DNA from 2 places in the Rossellomorea sp. ABR4_004 genome. Region 2 is predicted to be linked to the other one. Evidence: predicted binding sites of a transcription regulator. Region 2 holds the regulator's gene; the other holds the start of a gene.
What was found. The regulator NrdR, encoded in region 2, represses ribonucleotide reductase genes. The targets are predictions, from matches to a motif close to AACACNATATATNGTGTT.
Positions count from the first base shown of each region.

Region 1: the regulator NrdR is predicted to act here: its motif matches at 1,779-1,796, upstream of ACXAF2_RS03685 (vitamin B12-dependent ribonucleotide reductase).

Region 1 covers NZ_JBSWVM010000001.1:670,874-675,306, reverse strand. The annotation lists gene ACXAF2_RS03695 (rhodanese-like domain-containing protein) at 115-498, opposite strand; gene ACXAF2_RS03690 (lipoate--protein ligase family protein) at 714-1,550, shown strand; gene ACXAF2_RS03685 (vitamin B12-dependent ribonucleotide reductase) at 1,902-4,433, shown strand, end outside.
Region 2 covers NZ_JBSWVM010000001.1:1,061,333-1,065,765, forward strand. The annotation lists gene dnaI (primosomal protein DnaI) at 1-235, opposite strand, end outside; gene ACXAF2_RS05720 (replication initiation and membrane attachment family protein) at 248-1,633, opposite strand; gene nrdR (transcriptional regulator NrdR) at 1,705-2,160, opposite strand; gene ACXAF2_RS05730 (cytosolic protein) at 2,243-2,623, opposite strand; gene speD (adenosylmethionine decarboxylase) at 2,755-3,135, opposite strand; gene ACXAF2_RS05740 (glyceraldehyde-3-phosphate dehydrogenase) at 3,774-4,433, opposite strand, start outside.

The DNA of each region.
Region 1 (4,433 bases), 390 kb from region 2:
GGGTTTTTTTGAGGGACGGACCTTCAAGGAGGTGGGGGGAGAACCACCAACGCCAATCCACCCGGCTATTTCCACCAATTAAAAAAGGATCGCCTTAAAGGCAATCCTTTCACATTATTTTTTATGTTTTACTTTACCTGTCCACTTTTTAAAGCCGCCCTGCAACTGGTGAAGATCTCGGTACCCTTTGCGGTGAAGCATTTGAGCTGCTCTTCCACTGCGGAGTCCGCTTTGGCAATAAAGGTAAACGGGCTGATCGGCACGGATTTCCTTTTGTCTCATTTTAATTTGAGAGAGGGGGATATTTCGTGCGCCAAGTACGTGACCGTTATCAAATTCATTCGCTTCACGAACATCTATCAACTGAGCTTTCCGATATCCTGCTCTAAATTCTTCTTCAGTCAAAGTATTCACAATTCTCTTTTGATAGAAGAACGTAAAGAGTGAATAAACAATGATTCCACCAAGTACGACTAAAAGAATATATAATCCTTCCATCATTCATGCTCCTTTCTACAAATGCGCTAACTTCTATTATATTCATGAAAGCCCTGAGAATCAAAACAAATTTATTATTTTACAGCAAACACTTTCCAATCTGTTTTTCTTTGTTTTTTCTTTTGGATTTGATAGACTAGTAACGGACTTAAATGAAGTTGATGTTTTACATAACAAAATAATATTAAAGAGAAGACGTAAATGAGGTATGATGCATGAAAAAAGAAACATGGAGATTCATTGACTCAGGGAATTGTTCCCCTTCTTATAATATGGCACTTGATGAGGCGCTATTGGATTGGCATAGCGAGGGGAAGATTCCTCCCACGATCAGGTTTTATGGCTGGGATCCCGCGACGCTCTCGATCGGATACTTTCAAAAGGTAGAAAAGGAAATCAATCTTGATGCAGTGAAAGAGCACGGACTGGGCTTTGTCAGAAGACCGACGGGAGGCAGAGGGGTTCTGCATGAGCATGAATTGACGTACAGTGTCATTGTTTCCGAAGAACACCCTGAGATGCCTAAAACGGTTACGGAAGCATATCGAGTGATTTCTGAAGGGATCTTAAAAGGATTTCAAGGACTTGGACTCGAAGCCTACTTTGCTGTTCCGAAAACAGCAGAAGAGAGGGAAGGATTAAAAAATCCACGTTCGGCCGTTTGTTTTGATGCTCCAAGCTGGTACGAGTTAGTCGTTGAAGGCAGAAAAGTGGCTGGAAGTGCCCAGACGCGGCAGAAAGGCGTCATCCTTCAACACGGTTCCATTCTATTGGATCTTGACGAGGATAAGTTGTTCAGCCTGTTTAATTATCCATCGGACAGGGTGAAAGAGCGTATGCAGCGGGCATTTAAAAGCAAGGCAGTCGCGATGAACGAAATCAGTTCTGAAACGGTCACCATGGATATGGCGAAGGAAGCGTTCAAAAAAGGTTTTGAAGAAGGATTGAATATCCACCTGGAACCATATGAACTTTCTGAAGAGGAAACACAATATGTTGTGGACCTTGCCAGGACCCGATACGAATCAGATGACTGGAATTTTAAGCGATAAAAATTTTTTTGTAGAAAAAAAGCGATGCTTGTCGCTTTTTTCCTATTTTACCAACTATTACGCGGCTTGGATTTATATCAAGTTCTAAATTAATAGAAATGGTCGGAGGTTTATATGATTTTCTATAATTTCCTCCTGTTTTCTATTTTTATTGGCTTATTATCCGTTTGACAAACAATTGACCTATTGACCTGAAACACAATATGTGGTGTGTCGAATAATTTTTAACACACTATATATTGTGTTTATTTATTGCTTTTCTAATAGAGCTATGATATCGTATTACTTGATATTAGACATCAAAGTAATCAACATACAATTGAAAGATTTGAGATAGAAGGAGTTGTCTTTATGACTGTTGCGTCGAAAAACACAATGAAATTAAACATCGAAAGATTAAATCAGGATATCGGATTATTTCCTCAAGTACATCCCATAACCCCAGATATGAATACTACACACAAAGGTGTATCCCGTCTTGTCATGATTGATCGCTATTCTTTCAAAGACACGGAAAAAATCACTCTTTCTGAAGGGGATTTCGTGGTCCTCACCATCAAAGAAGATCCTAAATTCCCTGCAAGAGGATTAGGGTACATTTCGAGCATCGACTGGGAAACGAAGAAAGCAGATGTTTGGATTGAAGAAGAGTACAGAAGTGCCATCGACAAGCCGGAAGAAATGGAAACCGGTATCGTCTCACGAACACTCGATGTAATCGAAAAGCCACTGGAAGTCTACTATGAACAAATTGCGAAGCGTAACGCAACAGGCTTGGCAGAAGTGGAAGAAACTCCTGAAAAGAGACAAGTTTGGTTTGAAAAATTCTATCATGAGTTAGTGAACCTTCATTTTGTTCCTGCTGGCCGGGTACTTTACGGGGCTGGTGCCGGAACGGACGTAACGTACTTTAACTGCTACGTGATGCCTTTCGTACAGGATTCTCGTGAAGGAATTTCGGAACACCGCAAGCAGGTGATGGAAATCATGAGCCGAGGCGGAGGGGTCGGAACGAACGGATCGACTCTTCGTCCGCGAAATACTCTGGCTAAAGGTGTAAACGGTAAATCCTCCGGGTCGGTTTCCTGGCTGGATGACATCGCTAAATTGACTCATTTGGTTGAGCAGGGTGGATCAAGACGTGGAGCACAAATGATCATGCTTTCAGATTGGCATCCCGATATTATCGAATTCATCATATCTAAAATGCAAAACCCGCGTATCCTACGTTATCTTCTTGAAAATACAGAAGATGAAACCATTAAAAAAGCAGCACAGGATAAGTTGAAATTCACACCTCTGACAGAACAAGAGGAAGCGATGTATCAAGGAATCCTTAATTATAGACAAATCCCTGGCTACGGTGGATTTGATGCGAAAATCCTTAAGAATGCAGAAGAAAAGCTTCGTACAGGCGGAACGTACAGCGTCCATAATTCAGAATTCCTGACAGGTGCGAATATCTCGGTTTGCCTGACAAGCGACTTTATGGAAGCTGTTGAAAACGATCGTGAATATGAACTGCGCTTCCCTGATGTGGAAACTTATAACGAAGAGCAAATGAAGTACTATAATGAAGAATGGCACAACGTAGGTGATGTCCGTGAGTGGGAAAAGCTGGGCTACAAAGTGCGCACTTACCGTAAGATCAAGGCAAAAGAGCTTTGGAATCTTATCAACGTTTGTGCAACTTACTCAGCGGAACCTGGAATCTTCTTCATTGATAACGCGAATGACATGACGAATGCGAAGGCATATGGTCAAAAGGTAGTTGCTACGAACCCATGTGGTGAACAGCCTCTTGCTCCATATTCCGTGTGTAACCTGGCAGCTGTCAACCTTGCTCAGTTTGCCAATAAAGAGACGAAATCTGTTGATTTTGAAAAATTGAAGCGTACCGTTGAAGTGGGTGTGCGCATGCAGGACAATGTCATCGATGCGACTCCGTACTTCCTTGAAGAAAACAAAAAGCAGGCACTTGGAGAGCGCCGTGTAGGTCTTGGGGTAATGGGTCTTGCAGATTTGTTGATCTATTGCGAAAAAGAATATGGTTCTGAAGAAGGCAACAGACTTGTGGATGAAGTATTTGAAGTCATCGCAACAACCGCCTATCGTGCATCTGTTGAATTATCCAAGGAAAAGGGAAGCTTCCCATTCCTTACAGGAAGTACCGACGATGAAACGAAGGCTTTACGTAAAGCGTTTGTAGAAACAGGTTTTATGAAGAAAATGCCTGAGGATGTTCGGAAAGACATTCAACAGTTCGGGATTCGAAACTCTCATCTATTGACCGTTGCCCCAACAGGTTCAACAGGTACGATGGTTGGAGTATCTACTGGTCTTGAACCTTATTTCTCATTCACATATTACAGAAGTGGACGTCTTGGTAAGTTCATTGAAGTGAAAGCGGATATTGTAGAGGATTACTTGAACAGAAATCCGGATGCAGATGCTGACAATCTTCCTGAATGGTTTGTTTCTTCCATGAGCCTGGCGCCACAAGCACATGCCGATGTCCAATGTGTGATTCAGAATTGGATCGACAGCTCAATTTCAAAAACGGTTAATGCCCCTCGTGGATATACGGTCGAGCAAGTAGAGAAAGTGTATGAGCGACTTTATAAAGGGGGAGCAAAAGGTGGAACCGTCTACGTTGACGGAAGCCGTGATTCACAAGTTCTTACCCTCAAGGCAGAAGAAAACAGCTTTGATGACGAGGACGAACAGGAACAAAAAGACATTCCTACCTCGAAAAAGCCGATCGTATTACTTGATACGATTCAGGACGTACGTTCAACTGACGTGACCATAGGTTCTGAAGTCGGGAATACGTGTCCGGTCTGCCGTAAAGGGACGGTAAAAGATATGGGTGGCTGTAATACT
Region 2 (4,433 bases):
TATTTTTACACTCCTGTAAAGAAGGACAGTATCGACATTCTTTACTTTGAGAGATGTATTCATATAACTTCATCAGACTCTCATTTACCATTTCCCCTGTTACACGGCCTTCATTCCTGCGAATAAAATCCTTTACATCATTGTTTTCAAGTATCTCTTTTTTCATTTGCTCATATCTTTGTTGAAACGAACCAGAAGCCGCCAACCTTTTCAAGGTGTTATTTATTTTCTCCACCGCTACGTTCACCTACTTCCGAAAATTTTTAAGCTCTTCTTCGAGTTTCTTCTTTTCTGCTTCGAAATCATATCCATCAAGGGAAGAATCATTTTCTTTCTCGGTTTCACCCTCTTGGAACCAATCCGGGAGTTTTTCCGTACGAATCGGCTTTCTTCGTCTATTCGTTTTATTTTCCTTTTTCCCTTCAGCCCACTCAAGATACTGCTTGTGTTCTTTTTTCGCTAATTCCATGGCTTCACTTGCAGTCGTCACCTTTTTTCTCGACCAATGGGACGCGATTTTTTCCATATATCCTTTTGTGAGCTTCATGTCCGTTTTCAGCAAAACGTATTGGACCAGGACATTCATGACACCAATCGGCAATTTCTGTGACATGAGCACTTCTTCAACAGCCTGAAGGTCTGACTTAGAAGGAGCACCTCCGTTTGATATGTCAGATAGAACATCCTTTGGCGACGTTGTTTCCAAATATTCAATGAGCTCTTCTTCTTTCGTGCGGGGTTTATCCGATTTCACAGGAGACTTGGTCTCTATTCTCGTCGTCAAATCTGGCAGTTGATCACCTGTCTGAACCCCATACCAATCACGTGCGGTTTTGCGCAGCAGCTCTATATCAATGGTATCATCTGCATCCAGGGAACTTAAGACGATATTTTTCATTTGAAGGGGATCAATACCGTACAGATAGCTCAGCTTCAGAACCGTTTCCTTTACATCAGTTGTAAAGGCTTTTCTTGGAACCATTGATTCAGATAACCCTGCAAGTAGTAACTGAAAATCAAAATCGATATCATCCAGTGGAAGACCACCATTCTTCCCATATTTCATATATTGTTCACCAGACTTTGTCTCGGAATCCATATTAGCATCGTGATGGAGAAAATTAATTTGTTCCGATGTGAAAACATCTTGAAAGGATCGTGTGATGTTTACGTGTTGCTGTTTATCTACCGTTTCGTCGGTGAAGAATTTCTTTAAACGCAAATAATGAGTTCTGCCGATTTTACGGTAAAGATACACATTTAACATACCATCATGAAAGAATTCCTGCGGGGTAAGAGGAGGCTGCAGTTCATAAAGAAAGCTCCGATCCTCGTTATCCCTTTTTTCGTATGCCTTTAACAACCCTATCCCTTCAAGCTTCATTCTCGCTTCATATACTTCCTGAAGGTTGACAGACAGAACGTTCATCAGGTGATAATGGGTAGAATGTGTGGACCATAGCCTGTTTTCTTCTACTTCTCCCCATAAACTCATATAAAGACTGTAACAAACCGAACCAATTAAAGGCTGGTACAGAAACGTGATGATTTTCCGATCGTATTCCTGAAGAATCCCATTTGTCCCTACCGTGTAGTGATCGATTGGTTGTATTTCATTCCAATGCTTCTTCATCATAGTTGGATTCTACCTTTCAAAAAAATAAAGAGAAAAGAGCTAAAGAATTACATCTTCAGCTCATTCTTCTACTCTTTTTTTATTAATTCTTTCAGTTCGTCTATAAATACATTGATATCCTTGAATTGTCTATACACAGATGCAAAGCGTACGTATGCAACTTCATCTACTTTAGCAAGTTGATCCATGACCATCTCACCAATCTTAACCGACTCTACTTCAGAAGCACCTTGACTACGGAGTTCCTTTTCAATATCCGTTGAGATCTTTTCTAATCTCTCAAGAGGGACCGGGCGTTTCTCACAAGCCTTGATCAACCCCCTCAAGATCTTCTCTCGACTAAACTCTTCTCTTACCCCTTCTTTTTTCACCACAATTAAAGGAAGCTCCTCAACCTTCTCGAAGGTTGTGAAGCGGAAATTACATTCTTCACATTCTCTTCTTCTTCTGATTGAACGTCCTTCATCTGCAGGACGGGAGTCCACTACTCGTGTACCATTATGCTGGCAAGACGGGCACTTCATAATATCAGCTCCGTTATTACATACTATTACTTTCATCATATTAAAAAGCTGCGACTTACACAAGCTTATAAAGGACTTACCGTTATTTCACTTTGGTCAATTCGCTATCAAGCTTTTGATAATAATGGTTAATCTGTGCTTTTAAAACCGTATATGTACCAAAGATTTTCCCTTTATCTGCACTGATCTTGAAATCGACTGCCGTTTCAAAAGGCCTTACCGTGATGATCGTTGCGACAATAAACAATTGGGGAGTACCATTTTTACGGACCGTAATTTCACCTCTGTCCTTAGACTGGGAAATCACCTCATACTCAGAGGAAGAGAATAACTCTAATACTGCATTAAATGCACCTTGATGCATGGATTTATAATAGCGTGATTTCAGGTCTTTATCTTCGTGCTGATCAGATGTCTCACATTCTGATTGAAACCGTTTAAAAAAAGTACGTATTCCGCTCATTTAAAGTTCCTCCCTTTATTTACCCTTATTTTACACGAAAACCACAGGAATGAAAATTCAAAATCAATTCCTGTACAAACGCATAAAAAAAGAGATGCATCTGATACGCATCTCTTCTGAGTTATCTTCGATTAAAGGGCTTGAGCCTGAGACTTCTTCACTTGTACCGGACCCATTCCACGTGGCAATTCAATTGTTTCACGTGTGTCAGCACCAAGAGCATCTGCAATATATTCAGCAGCGATGTTAGGATCTAAATCACCGCAAGTATATACATCAATACTGGCATAACCATGTTCAGGAAAACTGTGAATAGTCAGATGTGATTCTGAAATGATCACAACTCCACTAACACCTTGAGGAGCAAATTTATGGAAAGCTACCTCACGTACCTCTGCACCTGATTTAAGCGCAGCATCTACGAATGTTTTTTCAATTCCTACTACATCGTTTAATTTTTCAAAATCGCAACCCCATAATTCTGAGATTACATGACGACCCATTGTTTCCATTTTCGTGTTTCCCCCTTTGACATAATTTTTTTCGTCAAAATGAACGTGTCCTTTGGCAAAATCTTAACTACCACGGGGGAAAGTTAGTCCGAAGAGGTCCTAACCCTTTAAGTAGCTAAATCAGTATTCATTTGCTAATAAGAAGTTCACGAAAAATAGTATACTTTGTTTAAAACTCTTTTGCAATAAATTTTTTCAAACTTTTTTCAAGTGGATAATACGAATATCCTTTTCACTTTTTGACATAAACAACAATGTAGTAATTTTATGCTCTAAACGGGGACCGTTCCTTTCCGCTGCAGGCACTTGCTTTCCGCGGGGAGGAAGTCGAGCCTCCTCGGGCTTTGCCCTGCGGGGTCTCGACCTTTCCTCTATTTCCCGCAGGAGTCAAGTGCCTTCCGCTGCAATCCACTCTGTGATACTACACTATTTCTAACTATACTTTTTGATAGATAGACACAAAAGCTCTTTGGCAGAAAGTTGTTCCTAAAACAAACTTTCTACTAAAGAAGCACCCCTAAACCTGCTTGTAAAAGGAACAAATTTTACGATAAGCCCCTTTAAAAAATTCACAAGAAAAAGAACGCACCATAAAAGGTACGTTCTAAGGATGCAGCTTATTTTTTATTTGGGTTCTTTCAAACGTTGACTTCTTGTTTTGCGTTCATTTTTGATGCAACGAATTTAGCGAGGTCGACGACGCGGCATGAGTAGCCCCACTCATTATCGTACCAGGCCAGTACCTTCACTTTTCGATTTCCCATGACCATCGTGGATAATCCGTCGATGATCGCTGAATGAGGATTTGTATTAAAGTCGATTGAAACTAAAGGTTCTGTTGTAAATTGCAGCACTCCGTGTAAAGAACTAACTGAAGCCGTAATGAAAGCTTCGTTGATTTCTTCTACTGTTACGTCTCTTTTCACATCCACAACCAGGTCCACTAGTGAAACATTGGGTGTAGGGACACGTAATGCCATTCCGTGAAGCTTGCCGCTTAATTGAGGCAGAACCAATGATAATGCTTTTGCTGCACCAGTCGTGGTCGGGATGATCGATTGACCGCACGCTCTCGCTCTTCTCAAATCTTTATGTGGATTATCAATATTTTTTTGGTCATTTGTGTATGCATGGACAGTCGTCATAAGACCATTTTCAATTCCAAATTGCTCATCTAATACTTTCGCAACCGGCGCTAAGCAGTTCGTAGTACAAGATGCATTTGAAATGACGCTGTGTTCTTCAATATTTAATGCGCTTTCATTTACACCCATCACAATGGTTACGTCTTCATTTTT